DNA from 2 places in the Pseudoalteromonas sp. S408 genome. Region 2 is predicted to be linked to the other one. Evidence: predicted binding sites of a transcription regulator. Region 2 holds the regulator's gene; the other holds the start of a gene.
What was found. The regulator FliA, encoded in region 2, starts transcription of late flagellar genes. The targets are predictions, from matches to a motif close to CTAAAGNTNNNNNNNNNNNNGCCGATA.
Positions count from the first base shown of each region.

Region 1: a site for FliA is predicted at 4,985-5,011, ahead of CWB62_RS03685 (VC2046/SO_2500 family protein). Genes of this name have one in related genera too.

Region 1 is NZ_PNDY01000003.1:29,919-41,824, reverse strand. Features, by position in the region: gene CWB62_RS03710 (response regulator) at 1-356, opposite strand, end outside; gene CWB62_RS03705 (MHYT domain-containing protein) at 365-3,688, opposite strand; gene CWB62_RS03700 (M48 family metallopeptidase) at 3,955-4,641, shown strand; tRNA gene CWB62_RS03695 (tRNA-Tyr) at 4,715-4,799, opposite strand; tRNA gene CWB62_RS03690 (tRNA-Tyr) at 4,849-4,933, opposite strand; gene CWB62_RS03685 (VC2046/SO_2500 family protein) at 5,046-5,573, shown strand; gene CWB62_RS03680 (DUF6172 family protein) at 5,768-6,070, shown strand; gene CWB62_RS03675 (YchJ family protein) at 6,387-6,866, opposite strand; gene CWB62_RS03670 (SulA-like leucine-rich domain-containing protein) at 6,897-7,340, opposite strand; gene CWB62_RS03665 (tetratricopeptide repeat protein) at 7,629-8,084, opposite strand; gene CWB62_RS03660 (NCS2 family permease) at 8,204-9,496, shown strand; gene CWB62_RS03655 (hypothetical protein) at 9,648-10,406, opposite strand; gene cysB (HTH-type transcriptional regulator CysB) at 10,700-11,677, shown strand; gene CWB62_RS03645 (L-serine ammonia-lyase) at 11,743-11,906, opposite strand, start outside.
Region 2 is NZ_PNDY01000001.1:193,525-205,430, forward strand. Features, by position in the region: gene CWB62_RS00990 (chemotaxis protein CheW) at 1-152, opposite strand, end outside; gene CWB62_RS00995 (chemotaxis protein CheW) at 177-971, opposite strand; gene CWB62_RS01000 (ParA family protein) at 975-1,745, opposite strand; gene CWB62_RS01005 (flagellar motor protein MotB) at 1,758-2,717, opposite strand; gene CWB62_RS01010 (flagellar motor protein) at 2,719-3,483, opposite strand; gene CWB62_RS01015 (protein-glutamate methylesterase/protein-glutamine glutaminase) at 3,476-4,624, opposite strand; gene CWB62_RS01020 (chemotaxis protein CheA) at 4,683-6,944, opposite strand; gene CWB62_RS01025 (protein phosphatase CheZ) at 6,960-7,727, opposite strand; gene cheY (chemotaxis response regulator CheY) at 7,746-8,129, opposite strand; gene CWB62_RS01035 (RNA polymerase sigma factor FliA) at 8,169-8,879, opposite strand; gene CWB62_RS01040 (MinD/ParA family ATP-binding protein) at 8,906-9,766, opposite strand; gene flhF (flagellar biosynthesis GTPase FlhF) at 9,759-11,234, opposite strand; gene flhA (flagellar biosynthesis protein FlhA) at 11,255-11,906, opposite strand, start outside.

The DNA of each region.
Region 1 (11,906 bases), on a different contig from region 2:
CGCGCTCTTACAATGGCAGGGCTTATTGGCTTGGTTATGTAGTCAACAGCCCCTAATTCAAACCCTTTATACTCGTCACTTTCGTCACCGAGCGCAGTGACAAAAATAACGGGAATATGCGCTGTTTTTGGATTACTTTTAATGTGCTCACATACTTCAAACCCATTCATGTCTGGCATCATTATGTCGAGTAAAATAAGCTTAGGTAATTCTTTTTCAAGTAAAGTTAAGGCCGCTGTTCCAGATTTTGCAAACGACAGTCGGTACTGTTCGCCTAATATTTCACGCATCACTTTTAGGTTTGCCGGCTCATCATCAACAATTAATACTTTGGGACTTTGTGCAGAAAAAATCATTTATATACTCATATATCGTTTAGCTTTTTTAGTAATTCGTTTAACTTAACCTGCGCATTATCAAAATCAAACTCATCAAAGGCATCGGTTATTGCTTTAATATTACTTACCAATGAACCATTTGAACAACTTTGAAGGCCACTAAGTGCAGTGTCATTAAATTCAGCATTTATTGCGGATTCGATGAGTGTTTCACACAATAATTTTAGTTCAGTGTTGGAAATAACTGTTTGATTATTTTCAGGATTACTGAGTGGTTCAGTTTTTTTGAATGTTAACAACTTAGAAATAATAACCAACTCAGCTTTTATTGCTTTTAAAATATCATCAACGCTATCACCTTGTTTAATAGCTTGCTCTAAGTTGGATAAAAGCTTCATCAACGCAATTAGGCCCAAATTGCCAGAAATGCCTTTTAGTGTATGTATTAAACTATAGCTACTTTGAGAGTTTAGCTGAGGCTCATTTAACAAAAGTTCAAATCGATTATCACTATCGTTTGTAAATTTAGTAATTTCAGTTAGTTGTTTAGATTTAGAGCCCCACAAGGCTAACCCTTTTTTAAAGTCGATATGTTTAGCATTAGGGTCAGTTTGCGCAATTTCTATCTCTTTAGAAACGCCTAAACCCAGCACTTGTGCGATTTCTTGGTTTAGCTGATTAATATCAATCGGCTTATTTGCAAACCCATTCATCCCCGCTTTTTTGGCCGAAAGTTTGTCTTGCTGCAAAACACTGGCTGTTAATGCAATGATTGGGGTGTTTTTCAATTTTTTTTGCTTTTCTAGTTCTCTTATTCTCATAGATGCTTCAATCCCATCACACTCCGGCATATGGATATCCATCAAAACCACATCAAAATCGTGTTGTTGGAAAGTAGCAATGGCCTCAAAACCGTTACTCGCTTTCGTAACCGCATGGTGATCTCTTGAGAGTAATAACGAGAGAAGCTCTGTGTTTTGTTCTATATCGTCAACGACTAATACTCTTAGCGCAGGCAATTGTGTGTGAAGGCGATCAAAATGATCAATTTTATTTTCATCACCCACCTTTAGAGGAAGCGAAAAATAAAAGCAGGTGCCTTTATTTAATTCACTGACTAAATTTATAGTCCCCCCCATAAGTTCAACTAATTGTTTACTTATGGTTGTACCAAGCCCCGTTCCACCAAAGCGACGTGTTGTAGTTCCGTCGGCTTGAACAAAAGGCTGAAAAATAGCGCTTACTCTGTCCGGTGCAATACCAATACCTGTGTCTTGTACTTCAAAAAATAAGTGCCCGTTTTGCGTCGTACTCACTGTTATGCTTATAGAGCCGCGCTCTGTAAATTTAATCGCGTTGCCAATCAGGTTGGTTAATATTTGTCTTAACCTGTCAGGATCGCCGTAGTAAGTGTTTTGCACTGACTCTTTAATAGTTAGATTGAGTATAAGGTCTTTCTTTTTTGCCTCTAACCAAAAGGTTGAAATAATACTGTCTATAACGGGTTTAAGGCTAAAATGTACCGCTTCTATTCTTAGCTTGCCACGCTCTAATTTTGCTGAATCGAGTACTTCGTTAAGTAAGCGAAGTAGTGAACGGGCTGCATTATTAACAGTAACAAGGTGCTTTTGCTGCTCATCATTTAGCGGTGTATCCATAAGTAAGTCGCTAAAACCGATAATTGAGTTCATAGGAGTGCGTATTTCGTGGCTCATATTAGCCATAAATGATTGCTTAGCTTGTGCGGCTTCCTCAGCTTGCAGTTTAGCTTTTTCGAGTTTGTCTTCGTATTCTTTACGCTCGGTGATATCAATAAGTACGCCGTCTATCCACTGAGCTTGATCTTGGTTATTATAATAAAAGCTACCTTGGTCTAATAACCATAACACTTTGCCATTTCTGTGACGAATTCTATACTCGATAGAGTATTGACGTTTATCTTGGACTGCTTTTAATACTGCATCCATAACGGCTTGCTGATCTGTTTTTAGAATAAGATCAATAAACTCTAAGCAATGCTCAGTAAATTCATCTGATTGGTAACCTGTTAGCTCTAAAATACTTGGGCTTATAAATAACATACTCCAATTTTCATCTAGCCTACATCTGAATACAGCACCCGGCATATTATTTATTAAAGAGCGGTACTTTTGCTCTTTTTCAATAAGGCTGCGTTGTAATTCGCGCTGTTCGGTCAAGTCAGTAATGTAACCTACGTATAGGGGAGTTTGTCCGGGCTGGTTAACTTCGCCAATACCGATTCGAATAGGGAAAAGATAACCTTCTTTATGCTTTGCAAAAATTTCACGGTTTACCCCAAGGACCTTCTCAGAGAATGTATTTTCAGCATTGGCAAGGTATTGATCGTGATGCTTTGCAATTTTATCATCCATTAACATTTTTATGTTTTTGTTTTTAACTTCATGCTCTTGCCAGCCAAAAATATGGGTGGCTGAGGTATTAAAACTTAAAATAATACCTGCATGGTCAATGGTAACAATTGCGTCAATTGCGGTTTCTAGAATGGCATTTAACCGAGACTCATCGGCAGATTTTTCCTCTAACAACATTTTATAACGAACCATGCCATTGATAACGGCAACCACACTCGTAATTGCTATCGTTGCGGTTGCGACGGCTATTGCAACAAATGTAAGGCCTGCAGACGCATTAACATCGGTAAATAGTAAAGGCGATGTTGCAACAAAGCGTGTTGCAGCCATGCCCATATAGTGCATTCCTGCAACAGCGAAGCCCAAAATAATAGCGCTTATGGTACGGCTTTGTAGCGCTGTTAATTTCGGGAAAACCTTAGTAAGGTTAAACCGGCTATACAGGGCGATAAATGATAAAGCGACGGCAACAAAGAGCGATAAAACAAAGGTAAGTGGGTCGTAGCGTAACAAAGGCGCCAACTCCATAGCGGCCATGCCGCTGTAATGCATTGTACCTATGCCAGCGCCTAATAATACAGAACATAAACCAAGTATTTTGAAGGTCGTCTTATTGTTAATTAAAATAGATACAGCAAATTGGCAAGCAAAAAAAGCAGGGAGAAAAGATAAAATAGTGATTGTTGGGTCGTATTTGATATTTGTGCATAGAGAGAAGGCCAGCATACCGATAAAGTGCATACTCCAAATGCCTGCTGAAAATATTGCTGCGGCAGTGAATTTTGCTAAACGCCTATAATTATAAAATTTTGTTTCTTTTGCTAAATCAATGAGCCTAGTTGTAAAAAAAGAGGCGAATATCGCTATTAAAATAGATATAGATACTAAAAGTGGGTTATATACCCCGTTAATAATCAGGCTAGGGTCATGGTCTGTTACAAAAAACGCAGATAGCATATTGGCTCAAAAATTAGTCTTTAAGTAAGTAGTTTAATATAATTATCATATAAATATATACTTAATTGACGAGTGCGGTATAAAAAGTGATTTCGTTTCAATTTTTTAACGTATAGTTTTCAAGTTATTATTTTTTATGTTTATTTTAAGTAAAGTTATTATAAGTTATTAATTAAAATGAAAAGTAAGCAGGGTAAAAACCAATAGCGTTTATCCATTAAATAGCGTTAAAACGGGCCAAAGAATTAAATTAATGAGAGAAAGTAGTGTTTGATTATCAACTTAAAAAAAGTAAGCGCAGAAAGACAGTGGCTATAAAAATATATAATCAAACAGTAACCGTATTCGCACCTCATTATGTGCCGATAAAACAAATCGATAGTTGGTTACTCGAAAAGCAACATTGGATAGAAACACAATTAAAAAAGCAGCTTAATGTAATAGACACTAAACAGTACCCAATTGAGAAAAATAAAATAAAGATTTTTTCTGAGTCGGTTGAATTAATTTTTCGTGAAGGCTCATCATCTGACGTGAAAGAGCATAATAACACGCTATATGTTACACACTCTAGTCGTGTAAAAAATTATAAAAATAAATATGAGAGTTTAATTAAACGCTATTTAGAAGAAAAGTTAGCGGCTTATGTGGAAATGCGTATTGCTTTTTATTGTGAAAAAATGGATGAGGCGTTGCCGAAAAAATTAACGTTAGCTGTTTACAAGCGTCGTTGGGGCAGTTGTAACAGTAAGCGAGAATTGTCGTTTAATTTACATTTAATAGGAGCACCTCATAGAATTATTGATTATGTAATAGTGCATGAGCTTGCTCATTTAAGGTATTTAAATCACAGTAAGCAATTTTGGGACAGAGTAGAGGTTTTTTATCCAGACTATAAAGCTGCATCCAATTGGTTAAAAACAAACGGCATGAGTTTACAGTGGGTGTTTTAAGCTATTTTGAATATAGGAATATAGGAATATAGGAATATAGGAATATAGGAATATAGTAATATAGGAATAGAAGTGGTGGAGGGAGCTGGATTCGAACCAGCGAAGGCTGAGCCGTCAGATTTACAGTCTGATCCCTTTGGCCGCTCGGGAACCCCTCCACACTATTTTTGTTACATTTGGCCCCACTTAACCTAGCGGTAAGAAAAGTGGTGGAGGGAGCTGGATTCGAACCAGCGAAGGCTGAGCCGTCAGATTTACAGTCTGATCCCTTTGGCCGCTCGGGAACCCCTCCAATGCAACGGCGCTGATAATAGCAAAATGTGCCTTTAAGTAAAGAAAAAAGCTAAAGAAAATTTAAATAAAGCCGATAAATATTCATTACTCATTCTAATCGGCTAAAGTCTATGCAAATCGATGATTTGTTAATCACAGAGCGGCAATTAAGTACTCGGTTAAACCAAAGTGTACATGCAGACCGCCGTGGTGAATTTTCATTGCTGCTGGCAATGCTTTCACAAGATGCTTTAGATTTTAGTCAATTTCATTTACCCAAAACTGAAACTGAAGATACAACCGCAGATGAAGCGCAGTTAAGAGATCAATTAGGGGCAGGACCAAAGCAACCATTAGCGCCCAGTGAATTTAATATGCTAATAGGCCAACTTAATGCACATCGCTTGAGCTTGGTAGGTGAAAATAAAGGTATGGCCGATATAAAACTAAACCAGTGTTTAAACCCCGAGCCTTTTTCGATTAGAGATGACGTAAATCACATACCCCTGACCATTATAGATAATTGTGAACTTGCTGTGCGCAGGCGAATACAAAAAAACGAAATTGAAATAGATAATCCGAAGATGGATGTAGCAGGCTTTTATAATGTATTAACAGACGTAAATCAGCGAGAACCATTACATTTGACGATGGCATAATTTACGTTGCCATAAATAATTTCCAACCATTATCGCCATCATTGATAAGATTTTATGGTGACACCAAAGCCCAATTGACTAAAATTTGATTTAATGTAAAAAAAGCATCCAAAAATTAAATGCAATTGCTATAATGGCTATAAATGGTATGACATGAATGCCGTTATCATTAAACCAAGGTAATTAGGAACGTAATGAAGAAAACATTCACGCTAAATCACGAGAAAATCAAATACCCTCGTATGGTTGATGCTGCGAAGCATGAAGTGAAAAAATATTTGAAAAGAGAGCGCAACAAAACTCTACCAGAAGATGCAGATTATTGGGCGTTTGACTGTAAGTTCGGTAAAACGGCCGAAGATGCTCAAGTGGTTCATGTGGCTGAAATCAGCAACTGCATTAGCGATATTGAAAAGCAAGAATTAACGTCTTTCTACTTAGAAATATTAGCGAGACCTGCACAGCGCCAACAGTTAGACCTTGATAACGACGAGTAATAATTAGTTTTGTGCATATCAAACTATTTAAATGGGCCCATTGGCCCATTTTTTATGCCTATAGATTACATTCAACCTTTATGCTTTTAAACCAATGCAAAACATTACATATCGTTTTAAGACGTTAACTTTTTTATTGTTAGTAATACTACTTTTAACACCAGTATAAGCCACTCAATGAATGGAATTAGTATTAAACCTTACGAGTTATAAAGGGAGTTATATTTATAAATATTGCTAAGGCTTTACATTAAATGGTTGTGATTGAATAGCTATTAAGTGAGGTGCCCAGTGCACTTTAATTAAAAGATGATTTTTATGCGCTATGGCATTTTTTATATTTTTTGTTACTACCACATGGGCAATCATCATTTCTGCCCACTTTGATATCAGCTACTGGAAATATAATACCATCGAGGTATCGCCACTGGTCTTGCTCTTTAATAAATTGAGACCGCTCGTGTAATTCACAGTAAAGATTTTGATAAAAGTAGTTTGCCTTGAACTCAACAACTCCTCTATCTCCATCATTGTTTGTATCAATAACAGATAAGCTTATAAATCGACAACTAGTTGCAAACTCTTTAATTTCTTTGACAGGGTTTTCTGCTTGTTTCTCACTCGCATAAGTTTGGTATATATATTTAGCATTTTTTTGTGCGTAAGCTGTAAATCGAGAGCGCATTAACTGCTCGGGTGTGTCTGCTTGTTTATCACCTGATAATAGTGGTTCACAGCAGTTTTTGTAATTCTGTTGACTACCACACAGGCAAGCGTTGTTATCTAATGAGTTCATAAAATTAATAAAAAAATTTAAAACGTTAGTTTAACAAGCTTGCTTTAAAGAAGGTACATCAATAACGTTAGAATTTTTAGTAAAACAATACAACTTCGTTGTTGTCTTATTTAAATCAAGAGATAAATCAGCTAACAGTTGGTTGTTCAACATGTCTGTCCACGTAATTACTGCTGCAAAATTACCGTTATAAAGTGCGCTGCGTAATACATACTCTAAATTCACTAGATGTTTTTGCCTAATAACCAATAATTTACTTGTATCTATTGAGCATGAATCAAGTAAAGCCTTGCTAGGAACATGATCCGGTGCGATTAACAAAGTCCATGCACTTAAGCTGTTGTATTGGTGTAACACCTTTAAAAGCTCAAATGTCGCAGAAATCTCATCTTCAATTTGAATTACATTTACACAATCAGATAGTTCGTCTTGCTGATAGCTCTTTACTGTTCTTACGGTTATAGGCTGTAACATGATATCTCGCTCACTGGGTTTATATACAGTACATGTATACAGTAGTTTATACAGTGTTATGGCGCAAGTGTTTTTTTGCTATTTTTTTATACAAATTCAGAATTTATTTTAAAAAATATTAGAAATAATATTTATCTTATTGATATTTATTGTTTTTTATTTTATCGAAATGCCCGTGTGTGAGTGTTTTTCGTACAGGGTGAAAGGTTTTTTCATGGGTTTTTAAATATAAAGTATAGATCAGTACTGTATACAGTATCTTGAGGGGCTCAGTTTTGGAGGCTTTGGCTAAGGTGCGGAGGGAATTAAATGGGCATACTGTAACTGATGAATTTGTTCATATAGACTTGCGGCATAACATTGAGCATCTTTAAAACGTTTTGTTTCTATATATTTTCTTAAATCGGCAAGCGCAACCGTAGCAGGCTCATGACCTTGGGTGCTCGACAAACTTAGCCATGCAACTCCATGAAATACGCTTTGTGGAACGCCTTGGCCTTTTACAAAAAATAAGCCTAAATAAAATTGCCCACGATGATCACCAGACATTGCCGATAAACGCATCCATTTTGCAGCGAGGGCAGGCTGGCTATTTTTTAAATAATAGAGTGCCTTATTAAGCGTAGTTTGTTGAGAGCTATCACTTTCAGGAGGCGAACTAGTATCACTTGGTTGTGTCACAAAAGACAAAATGTTGTCTAATTGCTGTTCTAAATCCTGACCGGTTGGTGTTGTTTTTATCATATGCTGTCATTCGGTATAGTTAATTACTTCAATAGTTTAGTATATCGCAAGGTAAAATGTCCTGAAAAATATACTTTTTATGATAAAATCTTGCTACTTTTTATTGTTGTAAGTTCATTATGCTCGAAGCTTTATTTAAAATTAACGAAAATGGGTCCACGGTTCGCCGAGAATGCGTTGCGGGGATGACTACTTTTATCACTATGGTTTACATTGTATTTGTGAATCCGGCCATGTTAGCAGAAGCAGGAATGGATCAAGGGGCTGCTTTTGTTGCTACTTGTATAGCTGCTGCAATCGGTTGTTTTATTATGGGGTTGTGGGCCAATTATCCATTAGCCTTAGCGCCTGGTATGGGGTTAAACGCCTTTTTTACTTACGGCGTTGTATTAGGTATGGGATACACGTGGCAAGCTGCGTTGGGCGCAGTATTTATGTCGGGCTGTATCTTTTTATTGTTAAGTTTATTTAAGGTTAGAGAATGGATAATAAATGCCATTCCTTTAGTGTTAAAGCGGGCTATTGCGACAGGTATTGGTGCGTTTTTGGCCTTAATTGCCCTTAAAAATGCTGGGATTATTGTGGCAAGTCCTGCTACATTTGTGCAGTTGGGAGACATAACATCTCCGGGACCGCTACTGGCTATATTCAGTTTTTTTATTATTGCGGCATTGTTATATCGTGATTTTAAAAGTGGGGTTTTGATCAGCATATTATTGGTCACTGCTATCTCACTTGGTTTAGGTTTAGTTGAATACCAAGGAATTATCGCAGCCCCTCCTTCAATCCTACCTACTTTTATGCAATTGGATTTTGCTGCAGCTTTAGAACTTTCAATGCTTAGCGTTATTTTTGCATTTTTGTTTGTCGATTTGTTTGATACGTCGGGCACGCTTGTTGCTGTAACTCAAAAGGCTGGTCTTGCAGATGAAAAAGGAAACATGCCACGTTTAGGGCGTGCCCTCAGTGCTGATAGCTCAGCCACTATTGCAGGTGCAATGTTAGGTACTTCAACGACTACATCTTATATAGAGTCAGTTGCGGGTGTATCTGTTGGCGGACGTACAGGCTTAACTGCAGTTGTAGTTGGCTGCTGCTTTTTACTTATGATGTTTTTTGCGCCGTTAGCTAATATGGTACCGGCTTATGCAACAGCGGGCGCAATTTTGTATGTTGCTGTACTGATGCTACAAAACCTTAAGTTTGTAGATTGGGACGATATGACAGACGCAATTCCCGTCGCCGTTGTACTGTTGATGACTCCGCTTACGTTTTCAATTGCCCATGGTATTGCACTTGGTTTTATTTCATACACGGCGGTTAAGCTACTTTGTGGTAAACGCAGCGACATAACAATTAGCGTGTGGATATTAACTGCGTTATTCATCGTTAAATTCGCGTTTTTATCGTAAGTATTAAATTTCTATTTTGATAGATAACTATCAGTGATGTTTAGTTATGTATTTCTGTTGAAGTGTTCAAATTTCGGTTATAAAAGTTAATATAATATAAAAAGCCCATACAATGTATGGGCTTTTTATATTATTCAGTGGAAAGCAGCTGTTACCATTTCTTTTTTGGGGCAAACAGCACATCTAAATCGTCTTGTTCTTGCTCGTTTTTCTTTTTTAGAGCGCTTGCGTTAGACGCTTTTAGCTCAACGCTAATTTCCTCAAGGTAACGTTCTACTTCTTGACGTTTGGCATTTACATATTCGTCTGAATAAGGCACTGCACTAAGCGTTGCATAGGCTTTTTCAAAATATTGTCTAGCAGAGCCAACCATACTAGCAGAACGTGCCGAAATACCTCGTTTAATTTGGCTTTCAATATTTATTTTGAGTTGTAGCTTTTCAAGCTGTTTGTCTTCACCAGTAAAAACCTGGCTATTAATACGCCCTTTGCTGTGTTCAGAGCGTAGTATTACACGTAGTTTTTTTATGCCCTGAATTAACGCAACCAGTTGTTTATCGTTGCTTGGTAACGCCATTGAGTCGCTGTTAGTTCCTTGAACAGGATTAGAAAGGTGCTGTTTCATTTCCTCTAAACGGCTTTTTAATGCTTTTGAAGTTGGAGAATGAGTAACCATTGTTTTTAGTGCTTCAGCAATTCGGCTTTGTAATACTCTAATAACGTTTTCAGATAACGGAATATTAGCCTGATTCATCAATGCTTCTTCAGTTTCTTCTATGATCGCCTTTTGTTTAGTGAGTTCTTTTCGGCGCTCATTTTCTTGTTTTTCTTTGTGTTGCTGAACAGCACTTACCCAAAGTGCAATCACAACCAAAGCAACTATAAGGACAATTATAATAGACACGATCATGGTGTAATTCTCGGATTCATAACCTAATTTTTTAATCTTACATTAAATATAAGCTATCGGGGTAGTTTTGCGCGAATTAACTTTAAATTAGGTAAATTAACTGTTGTTAAATATGCGGACTATGAGATTAATTCGTCTAATCATGGCTACCTCAAGTATATTTATTATGCTAGCCTTGAGCACCACTTCGATAAATGCACGCTATATGCTTAATCAACGCTTCCAGTAAAACTGATTTAGCTTTATAGAATTTGCCTTTATTTATAATAAATTACAACGTTAAAAATGCAGCCATGAAATTACAACAACTCAGATACATCGTAGAAGTACAAAATCACAAATTAAATGTTTCAGCCACCGCTGAGAGTTTATTTACCTCACAGCCTGGTATTTCTAAACAAGTGCGTATGTTAGAAGATGAGTTAGGTGTTCAAATTTTTGGGCGAAGTGGCAAGCATTTAACGCATGTAACCAGTGCTGGTGAAGATATTATAAATATCTCGCGTGAGATACTTTCAAAGGTAGAGGGTATAAAAGCCGTCGCAAACGAACACACATTACCAGATCAAGGTAAACTCAATATAGCAACAACGCATACACAGGCACGTTATGCTTTACCAAGTGTTATTCAAGGGTTTATGAAAAAATACCCTGCAGTATCACTTCATATGCATCAAGGCACACCGCAACAAATATCTGATGCTGCGGCAAGGGGCGATGCCGATTTTGCCATTGCAACTGAAGCGCTTCATTTATATTCAGATTTAGTTATGCTGCCTTGTTATCATTGGAACCGAAGTATTGTTGTTGCTAAAGATCATCCTTTAGCTAAAAAAGCTAATAGTTTAACGGTAGCAGATATTGCCGAATACCCGCTAATTACGTATGTATTTGGTTTTACGGGGCGTTCTGAATTAGACAAAGCATTTAGCGCCCATGGGTTAGAACCGCATATTGTATTCACCGCGACTGATGCGGATGTAATTAAAACCTATGTACGTTTGGGGCTCGGCGTTGGGGTAGTGGCTTCAATGGCAATTGATGAAATTACTGATACTGATTTAGTGTGTATTGATGCAAGTCATTTATTTGAAGCAAGCACCACTAAAATTGGTTTTAGAAAGGGCAGCTTTTTACGTACTTATATGTATGACTTTATCGAACGCTTTGCACCGCACTTAACTAAAGAACGCGTTGAGCGTGCAAGTTTATTGCGCAATCAAGATGATGTAGATAAGTTATTTGAAGATATAGAGCTACCTGTAAAGTAGCGCTGAGTCTGAAAACAAAAAAAACGGCTATTTTTAAATAGCCGGTTTTTTTGTTTAGGGGTGGCCTAACACTCAATAATGTTAACGGCTAAACCCCCTCGTGCAGTTTCTTTGTATTTTGTTTTCATATCATTACCTGTTTCAAGCATGGTTTTTATTACTTTATCAAGTGATACCTTTTGCTCGCCACTACCACGAATGGCCAATCGAGACGCATTGATAGCTTTTA
Region 2 (11,906 bases):
ACAGGAGCAATTTCAGTGTAACGCAGTATTTCTTGCACCTGCATTACGTTTACACCGTAGGTTTCCTCTTCTAACTTGAATGTAACCCATTGTAATATTTCATCATTATTATCCGCATTTTTATTTGCTGACAGTAATTTCTCTTGGTTCATGCTGTTACCCCATAATGGTCATTACTACTGACGGCTATCTAAGCCTTCTTCTAATAATGTATTTAAATTATCTACATCAATTAAAGCACACATTTTTTCTTTAATAACCCCAGCAAGCCATGGGCGCTTACTTTGATCGGTACGCCATTTTACATCTTCTTTTGTCAATGTAATGTTATTTATTAACTTTTCTGCTAATAATCCCCACTGGCTATCACCCAAGGTGATTAAATATTGATAGTCTAATGAAGCTTCAAGTTTTTCGTCGTATTTTTCTGGCATTACCCATCGCGCAGTATCGACAACATTTAATTTTTCATCTCGGTTTAGCATAACGCCTTTAAACCATTTTGGCTTACCAAATAGGTGATTTACTTCACCTAATTGGTGTATACCGCCTAAAGCTTTGAGTGGCACAGCCAACGTAAGCCCTGCAACTTCGAAAAATAATGCTTGAAATTCGCCATCAAAGTAATCTGATTCACTGTTATTTGAGAGCTTTGGCTTTGCCTCTTCGGCTAAATCAACACTTGTACTTGTTACCTCTTTTGGCGAATCTATATTTTCTTCACCAACCGTTTTTGTCTCTGTAACGTCTTGCTTATTTTTTACTACTGGTAATTGAGTGCTTAATTCTGTTTTTACTTCAACATCCGGTTTTTTAAGTCTAGGGTCCGCAGTTACATTATGTGAATCATCCGGTATATTTTCTAAAAGCTTTGCAACGGGCTCTAGATCACTCGCAAGCTCCTCTTCACAAAGCAAGGCACCTAAATACTGAGTCATTACTTTTTCATTAGCAAATAGTTGCTTACTCATTCATTAACCTTGTTCAATTAAATATTCTAATAATGCTTTATAAGCAAATACACCACGAGAACGAGGGCAAAACTCTATTGGTACCTTTTGAGCCAAACTTGCGTCTCTTAATTTTGTATCAACGGGAATAACACCAGGCCAAACTTTATCACCGTACGTTTCTTGTAAAGTTTTATAAGCCTCAAGCGATGCCTTTGTACGTTTATCGTACATTGTAGGTATTATAGTATATTCATAACTTTTCGCCTGTGAGCTCTGCATCAATTCCATTGTGCGCATCATCCTATCAAGGCCTTTAAGTGCAAGAAACTCTGTTTGTACAGGCACTAAAATTCGCTCACTGGCAGCTAATGCATTAACCATCAATACACCTAAAACAGGTGGACAATCTAAAATAGCATAGTCGTAATGTTCGCTTATTTTTGCAAGCGACTTTTTCAATATTAACCCCATGCCTGTTTTATTGCCCATACTTCTATCAAGCGTAGCAATAGCCATGGTAGCCGGCAAAATATCCAAGTTTTCAAGTGTAGAAGGGCACAGTGCTTGAAGTATTTCCTCGCTCTGCATACTGGTTCCGCGAGCAAAAATATCGTAAACACTGACTTCTAAATCTTCTGAATCAATACCAAAGTAATAGGTCAAAGAAGCATGCGGGTCAGTATCAATAAGTAAAACTCGCTTACCTTGTAATGCTAAAATTCCAGCAAGACTGACCGCAGTAGTTGTTTTACCAACCCCCCCTTTTTGGTTTGCTACAGTCCAAATCTTCACATTACATCCCAGTTACTTTTCATTACGTGTAGTAATACGTATGCCACCATGTGGTAAACGAATAATTTTTATTGTGTCATCGTCTGACGGCAACTCTACTTCTGGCTCTGGCTCTTTAATCTCAGCTGCTTGTTCTTCAGCCAGTGTATTTACTTCATTAGGCAATCCATATTTAGATAAAGCTATAACCACTTTGCGATTTTCAGCGCGCCCCTCTTCTGTATTATTTTCAGCAAAAGGTGAATATTGTCCATACCCTTCAATGGCCATTCTGGCTGAATTTATTCCTAATGATTCAAGCTCAACTAAAACAGAAGTCGCCCGAGCTACAGATAATTCCCAATTAGAGCGAAATATTTCATTTCGAATAGTTTCATCATCTGTATAACCGCGAACCCGTATATAGTTATCTACCGGTTCAATAATATCTTTAACTATTTTAACGACTTGTTTTGCTCGAGAATGTGCAACAGCACTACCGCTAGAAAACAACATACCTGAACTTAGCTCGATAATCAGCCAATCTTGATGTAATTCTAGGTTAGCCTCACCATCACGAATCTCGTCAATAAGCGCAGATTGAAGCTTTGTTAATAAACTATCGAGCGGTTTTCCTAAATATTTTTGCTGGATATTGCTCGTATCACTTTGGCCATCGAGTAACTCGGGGCCTTGCTCTTCTTTGTTTATACTTTCACCATAGAGTAATTCTTTCTCAGGCGTGACTCTATCGGTGAGTATTCCGGTACCCTCTACCCCCGTCCCTTGCTGAGAATAAACACGTGCTGATTTATCAAACACTTGCTCTAAAGAATCCGATAGAATTTGAAAGTTTTCCTCTTTGTTTATTGCAATAGCGTACATTACAACAAAAAAAGCAAACATGATGGTCATGTAGTCAGCATACGACACCAACCAGCGTTCTGTGTGCTGACTTTTTTGGGCCGAGCGACCCAAACGTCGACGCATCATTTTATGCGTCCACTAGGTTTGGCCGCTCAACACGGTAAGCTTCAAGCTTTAACTCTATATTCATAGGGCTTTGGCCATCGCTAATTGCAATGATACCTTCAGCAAGCATTTCGTGGTAAAGCATCTTTTCTTCTACACGTTGCTTAAGCTTATTTGCCATGGGTAAAAATAATAAATTAGCCAACCCCACGCCGTATATCGTCGCAATAAAAGCAGTAGCAACTCCAGCACCTAGTAATTGGGGGTCAGTAATAAAAGACATTGCTTGAATAAGTCCAAGCACGGCCCCTAAAATACCTATGGTAGGACTATAGCCGCCCATTGCTTCGTAAACCCGAGCCGCTTCAAGTAAGCGTTCGCGTTCTAATAATAAGTCTATCTCAAGTGTATCTCTGAGTTTTTGTTCTGAACCACCATCAACTAATAGGCTGAGCCCCTTTGCGGCATAAACATCTGAATGCGTTAATGCCTCATCTTCTAGTGCTAAATAGCCCTCTTGTCTCGCTTTATGCGACCAACGTTTAACCTGTTCAATCGCATCATCAATATCATAGCTTGGCGTAACAAATACCCAGTGACTCATTCTAAGCATTTTTTTAAAAGTACTGGCAGATGTTTGAAGCATGACAGCACCTAAAGTACCACCTAGTACAATAATGAGTGCCGGACCATTAAAAAGCGCTGCAATCACACCACCTTCTAGATGATAGCCTATTGCTATAGCACTTAGTGCAACTATTAACCCAAGTACGGAGAGCTTATCCACAACCGGTTTCACTTTTTATCCGCGTTGCAATATCATCCAGCGCTAAACTCTCACTTGAAAGTCCCGCATTAGCAACAGCTTGTGGCATACCATAAACAACACAGCTTTTTTCGTCTTGTGCCCAAATAGTAGCCCCAGTTTGTTTTAACATTCTCGCACCATCTCGACCATCGGCGCCCATGCCAGTTAAAATAATTGCTAATACATCGCCTTGAAAAGCTTTAGCTACACTTGCAAACGTTACATCGACGCTAGGCTTATAAGTAATTCGCTCGCTATTATCTTCAAAAACACGCAATATTTTTGAACCACCTCGTCCTTCAACCATCATTTGTTGACCGCCCGGCGCTAAATAAGCAGTTCCTGGGTCTAACCGATCACCTTGTTGTGCCTCTTTTACTTTTATTTTGCACAAACCATTTAAGCGAGCTGCAAATGCCGGTGTAAAAGCAGCGGGCATATGCTGAATGAGTAAAATAGGATGCGGGAAATTAGCTGGTAATTGCGTTAGCACATTTTGTAAAGCAACTGGGCCACCCGTAGACGTACCAATTGCGACTAATCTATATTGCTTTCCACTGGCACGAGAAGGAAGTGAGCTCTGTGTTTTGGTTAATGATGGTTCAGGGGTTGAACGCTGAAAACTTCTATCCGGTTGCCTGATGGAAGATGTGCTACTTCTTTGAGGTACCGCACGTGTTGCGGGTTTAGAATACGACACTGGCTTAAAAGTTCTGGGAATGCGTCTATTGCCAATTTCTTTAACTTTAGCTTGGAGAAGCTTTATGGCATCTTCATTATTACGTGCTATGTCTTCAAACTTTTTAGGCAGAAAGTCCATCGCCCCCGCATCAAGAGCATCGAGTGTGGCTGTTGCGCCAGCACGGGTCAAAGAAGAAAACATTAAAATTGGTGTAGGATTGCTGGCCATTATTTCTTTAACCGCGCTAATACCATCAAGCACTGGCATTTCTACATCCATTGTGATCATATCAGGACGCAGTTGGGCCGTTTTTTCAACAGCTTCTCTGCCATTTATGGCAAATCCAATTACTTGTATGTCGCTGTCTTGCTCAAGAATTTCGCTTACTCTGCGACGAAAAAAGCTTGAATCGTCAACAACTAAAACTTTTACGGCCATTTAACTCTCTTATTAAATTTCTATGCAGGCACACTTAATTGTGTGCCTGCTTTATGATTTAGCCTGCGTAGTGTTTTAACATATTGGGAACATCTAAAATAAGTGCAATTCCACCATCTGACGTAATAGTTGCACCTGCCATACCAGGAGTGCCTTGAAGAAGTGCATCAAGGGGCTTTATTACAACTTCTTCTTGCCCTATTAAGGAGTCAACGACAAAACCAACCTGCTGAGTACCTATTTGAACAATAACAACATGGCCTTGAGCTTTGCGCTGAGTACGATCTGCTCCTTTAACTAACCAATGCTCAAGATAAAACAGCGGTATTGCTTTTTTACGTACAATGATCGTTAGTTGACCATCAACTACATTTGTTTTGGTTAAATCTAAGTGAAATATTTCACTAACACCAGCCAATGGTAGTGCAAATGTTTGTTCACCAACTACAACCATTAAGGTAGGTAATATGGCAAGTGTTAGCGGTACTTTAATTTCTAAAATTGTACCAACACCTAGCTCTGACTGAATACTCACTGAGCCATTAAGTTGAGTGATTTTAGTTTTTACAACATCCATACCCACACCACGCCCTGAAATATCAGAGATCTCTTCCTTAGTAGAAAATCCTGGTGCAAATATTAAATTGTACGCTTCGGTATCTGATAAACGGCTCGCTTGATCGTGATCTAAAACGCCTTTACTGATTGCAATTTTTTTGAGCTTCTCAGCATCCATACCCGCACCATCATCTTTGATAGTTAACAAGATATGGTCGCCTTCTTGCGAAGCTGAAAGCGTGACATTACCCGTTCTAGGTTTGCCAGCTGCTTCACGAGCTGCTGGCATCTCTATTCCGTGGTCAACTGAGTTTCTAACTAAGTGAACAAGTGGATCTGCAAGTGCCTCAACCAAGTTTTTATCTAAATCAGTTTCTTCACCAACAAGCTGTAAACTAATATCTTTATTTAAGCTTCGTGCTAAGTCACGAACAACGCGAGGGAAGCGGCCAAATACCTTTTTAATTGGCTGCATTCGCGTTTGCATTACTGCGCCTTGGATATCAGCCGTCACAACATCTAAGTTAGAAATGGCTTTACCCATTGCTTCACTTTCTGAGTTTGTTGCTAAACTTACCAACCTGTTACGAACAAGTACAAGCTCACCCACCATATTCATTATTTGGTCTAGGCGTTTTGTGTCAACTCGGACTGTTGTTTCTGCTTGAGGAGGAGCTGGTTTTTTCACAGCTGCAGGCGCTGGAGCAGGCGCTGCTTTTGCTGCTGGTTTTTCTGCAGGCTTTTGCACTGGTTTTGGCGCAGCAGCTTTTACAGGTTCAGGCTTTTTAACAGGCTCACTTACCTTAGCCGCGGGTTTTGGCGCTGGCTTAGACTCTGAAGCTGCAGGACTCTCTATTGATTTAGGGGCGCCGCTGCCATGAAGTTCATCTAGTAAAGCCTCAAATTCATCATCACTAATTTCATCATCGCTAGTATTACTTGCCGATGTATTTGTTGATGCCGTTGCAGTATTTTCTACTGGATTATTACTTGCTGGTTGCTCTTTTGCAGGCTCACTAGCGGCAACAGCGCCAAAGCTTCCAACGCCATGGAGTTCATCAAGTAGATTATCAAACTCATCATCTGTAATGTCTCCACTGACATCACTGCTACTTGGCGAACTTTCAGCTATTGGGCTTTGACCTTTCCCGTGTAGCTCGTCAAGTAGGTTTTCGAATTCATCTTCTGTTATTTCATCTATCTGAGTTTCTTCATCGCTTTGCGCAGCTGAACCGCCGCTAAATAACTCATCAAAGGCAAATGGGTCTTCTTCATCTGCTGATGAAGTTTCTTCTGCCGCAGGCGTTTCTAAAGCTTCATGTTGAGGCTCATCTGCCGTGTCAAATGGAGATTCACCAGCAAGCTCTTCCTCTGTTGGAGGCAAGCCCAGTTTGTGAAGAACTTCAAGTAGTTCGGGATCGGCAGGCTCAGGTTTATCGCGGTTTTGAATGGTAGCAAACATCTCGTTAATAGTGTCGAGTGCCTGCAAAATCACATCCATTAACTCAGAGTTAACTGTTCGTACACCCTGTCTGAGTAAATCGAATACATTTTCTGCACCATGACATGCGTCAACTAACTCCGTCATGGCTAAAAACCCAGCACCACCTTTTACAGTGTGAAACCCTCTAAATATGGCATTGAGTAATTCGGTGTCTTCTGGATTGTTTTCCAGCTCAACTAACTGTTCAGATAAAAGCTCTAGGATTTCTCCTGCCTCTACAAGAAAGTCTTGTAAAATATCTTCATCGACTTCAAACATGCAGTTACTCTCCTCTTAGAAGCCCAAACTTGATAAAAGATCATCGACTTCATCTTGATCAGATACAACATCATTACGTGATTCTTTATCAATAATAGGGCCTTCTGGACCTGCTAAAGTTTGTTCGTCTAATGGTTCATTTGTTTTTTGTTGTTCTATTTTTTCGACTTTACCGTCGTTTTGATCAGCAAAGGCAGTCAAAAGATGGATCAAGCTTTCTTCAACTTCTCTAACAAGCTCAATAACCCGGCGAATAACTTGCCCGGTTAAATCTTGATAGTCTTGCGCCATAAGTACATTTGTCATCAAACTTTGCAGCTCATCGGTTTTATGATGAGAATTGTTCATAAACTTATCAATGCTGTGGCATAACGATTTAAACTCTCCTAACTCAATCTCTCGATTCATTAGGCGATCCCATGTCGGTTTGATATGAGATATCTCATCCGCCAACTGCTGAGCAATTGGTAGGCTAGCCTCAACAGCATCCATTGTTTTATTTGCGGCATTTTCTGTCATTTCTATAACGTAATTAAGCCGTTTTTTTGCATCTGGAATCGCATCGGTAGTTAAGTCAGTTAAGCGAGTGTCTAGCTCGAAGCTTTTTAAAGCTTCATGCAATTGACGGGTTAACTTTCCAACTTCAGCAAATATTTCAGATTGCTCCTTAGAAGCAGTATCTAAAATTAACTGATTGGCTTTGTCTTGCTCACCGTTTTCTAGATAAACAACGAGCTGACGAGCTTGTTCTAAAGTTATTTGAGGCGCAGCAAGTGCTGACATAAGCCTCTCCCCCTATCATTAGCCTAAACGTTCAAATACTTTTTCTAATTTAGTTTTGAGTGTTCCAGCAGTAAATGGCTTAACAATATAACCATTAACACCTGCCTGTGCTGCCGCTATAATTTGTTCTTTTTTAGCTTCAGCCGTTACCATCAATACCGGAATGTGTTTAAGCTTATCATCCGCACGTATTGCTCTTAGCAGGTCTATACCCTGCATTCCTGGCATATTCCAATCGGTAACAACAAAATCAAATACTTGATTTTGTAGCATTGGCAAAGCGGTTGACCCATCGTCTGCTTCTTGAACATTAGTGAAACCTAAGTCACGCAACAGATTTTTAATAATACGTCTCATTGTTGAAAAATCGTCAACAACCAGAATTTTCATGTTTTTATCCAAAACATCCCCCAGTGAGGTCTTAACCTTGTTTACTTACTACTAATTTATCCAGTCATTGATTTTAGCTTTGAGCTTAATCATCGCCTGACCATGTATTTGACTTACACGCGATTCGCTTACATCGAGTATATGCCCTATTTCTTTTAAATTCATTTCATCGTTATAGTACAAAGACAGCACCATTGCATCTCGCTCTGGCAAAGATTTTATCGCACCTAATAAAGACTCATTAAACCGCTCATTTTTAACGTTATTAAACGGTTTGTCTAGCGCTAAATCTTGATCAACTGGACTGATGACATCCTCGTCGACACCAAGGTCTTCTATACCTAGTACTTTACTTGCATTTACATCGTTTAAGATATGATGGTACTCATTTAACGAAATTTCAAGTTTTTCAGCAACTTCTATATATGTAGGCTCACGGCTTAAGCTTTTTTCTAAAAAAGCAATTGTTTCAGCCACCAAACGGCTTTTGCGATGCACCGAACGGGGTGCCCAATCGCCGCGTCGCATTTCGTCAAGCATTGCGCCACGAATACGAATCCCTGCAAACGTTTCAAAGCTGGCGCCTTTGGTTGCATCAAAGCTCTTAGATGCTTCAATCAGGCCAATCATGCCTGATTGTATTAAATCGTCCAGCTGAACGCTGGCAGGTAAACGCGCTATAAGGTGACATGCCACTTTTTTGACGAGTGATGCATGTTTTTCAACAATCACATTTAAATTTTGTGCTGATTGATATCCCATAACTTTATTCACCAATGTTGTCATAATTAGCCGTTTACTAGTTTCTCTATGAAAAACTCCAGATGACCCGATGGTTGGTTAGGTATTGGCCATTTAACTGCTTTTGTTGCTAGCGCTTGAAACGCCAGTGCCGCAGGCGAATTTGGAAAAAGTTCTACAATAACTTTTTGACGGCGTGTTGCCTTACGCATATTTTCGTCGTAGGGAACCGTTGCAACCAAGTCCATTGATACATCTAAAAAACGATCGGTTACTTTGGAAAGTTTAGCAAATAACTCTTGCCCTTCACGCATGCTGCGGACCATATTTGCAACAATTTTAAATTTATATACACCATGCTCACGGCTCAATACTTTTATCAGCGCGTAGGCATCTGTTATTGATGTGGGCTCGTCGCATACAACAACCATTACATCTTGTGCTGCGCGGGAAAAACTCAGCACCATGTCAGAAATACCTGCTGCAGTATCTACAATTAAAATATCAAATTCTGTATTTAATTCGCTAAAAGCTCTGATGAGTCCCGCATGCTCTGAAGGCGACAATTCAACCATGCTTTGAGAACCCGACGTCGCGGGTACAATTTTAATACCTGCGGGGCCTTCAACTAGAATTTCATCAAGTTCGCATTCACCAGATAAAACATGTGATAAGTTACGTTCAACACGCAGCCCTAGCATAACGTCACAGTTTGCTAAGCCTAAATCGGCATCAAGAACCAATACTCTGTTACCTTGCTGGCCTAATGCAATTGCAGTATTAAGAGAAACATTTGTTTTTCCTACTCCACCTTTACCGCCAGTGACAGCGATAACTTTTACGCCGTTGTTATTGTTTTGACTCATTTTGCGCAGGCCACTTGCTTGATCTAATACTGTGTTAATCATACATCCCTACTGTGCTTGGCGCCACTGCTTGGTGCCTTGAATGTTGTGCTTTTGCTCTTTTTAAATAGAGTTGCTCAGCCTTTTTAACTAGTTTTTCAGCATTTGCAACTCGAATATCTTCTGGTACTCGTTGACCGTTAGTAAGATACCCTATTGGAAGGCGATTTTGAATCGCAATACTAATAATCTCACCTAAACTTAAAGATTCGTCTAATTTGGTGAATATACAACCACTTAACTGCACTTTCTTAAAGTGTCTAACGGTTTCTTGCAACACGTGTATTTGCGATGTTGCACTGAGCACTAAATAACTACGAATATCAACGCGCTGGTTGCGCATAAGAGTATTAAGCTGCTCAGTTAAACGTAAGTCGCGTTGGCTCATACCCGCAGTATCAATTAATACTAGTCGTTTATTTCGTAAATGATATAAAACTTCAGCTAATTCATTAGCATCTTTAACTTGCTTAACGCCACAACCTATAATTCGACCATACGTAGCAAGTTGCTCATAAGCACCAATTCTGTATGTGTCGGTTGTGATTAAAGCGACTTTGTCTGCACCGTACTTTTGTGCACCAAGTGCAGCTAATTTAGCAACTGTGGTTGTTTTACCAACCCCAGTTGGGCCAACCAAAGCGTATACGCCGCCTTGACGTAAAATTTCGTTATTGGTTGTCTGCATCTGATCTTCAACCATTGTTAAAAGTGCTTTCCAACCTTGCTGACGAGACACATCGTCAGGTACAAAGCACGCCATTTGCTCTGCAACATCTTTATCTATACCCATACCAACTAAACGATCAATCATGCATGCACGAGTAGGGTCGCGTCTTGCCATGTCTTGTTGCATGAGCCCTGATACTTGATGCTCTAACAACTGACGAATGGCATTCATTTCGTCACGCATTGACGAAATTTGCTCACTTTCATTATGTTTAGTTTCTTGACGGTTTGTCACTGGGGTATCAAGGTCATCAAAATCACTTTCTAGGTCATCAAACCCTAGGCTGTCTGCTTGTGTTTGCGGACGAGCTGAAGCTTGACGTTCATTGGTAAATATAGGTCGAGGACGCTGTTCTTGCACTGGCTCTTGGTAGTTGTCTGTAGTATCAATACCTGATTGCGAAAACATAGAAGCCAGTTCTGCAGAGCGAGGACGTGGAGCTTGACGCTCTAATAATGCTTGAAGACTATCAGCTACTTTCGCTTGTGGCTCTGGCTTAGCGCGAAGTGGCTCTGGTTTTACAAAATTATGCACTTGCTGTGACTTTGCAAAACTTTTTGCTGGCGCACTTTGCGGTTGCTCTTTTTTAGGGGCTGCTTTGTCATAATCAACTGCTGCTACAATTTCGACACCGTTAGCTAGCTTTTTATTCGACATAATAACCGCATCAACACCTAATTCGTCTTTAACTTCTTTAAGTACTGTGCGCATATCTTTAGCAAAAAAACGTTTTATTTTCATGATTCAACCCCTTTAAAATCTTATTGTTGGCCTACAGAGCTGACTATCTTGATCTGTCTTTCATCTGGTACCTCTTGATAAGACATCACCCTTAAACCCGGGATGGTGTACTTAACAAAACGAGATAACACAGTGCGTAACATTCCCGACGTTAGCAATATTGAAGGTTCACCGGACATTTCTTGGTTTTGATGCGCTTCGTTTAGTGACACTTGAAGCCGCTCTGCAAGTCCTGGTTCTATACCGGCACCTTCGTCGCCTGCATTTTGTAGTGACTGATGCAACATCTGTTCCAACTCAGGCGCCAAGGTTATGACAGGGATTTCTGACGACATACCTACAGCATCTTGAACTATTAATCGGCGTAATGAAATACGCACTGCAGCCGTTAATACATCGGGGTCTTGACTACGCGGGCCATACTCAACAAGCGTTTGTACAATTGAACGCATGTCGCGAATTGCAACCCCTTCATTAAGTAAGTTTTGTAGTACTTTTACAATCACAGTTAACGGTAATACGTCAGGAACTAAACCTTCAACTAAGCGAGGGTGACTTTTACCTAACATGTCTAATAAGTTTTGTACTTCCTCGTGGCCTAACAGTAGTGCTGCGCTGTTTGTGAGTAACTGGCTAATATGTGTAGCCACAACCGTGGCTGAATCTACCACG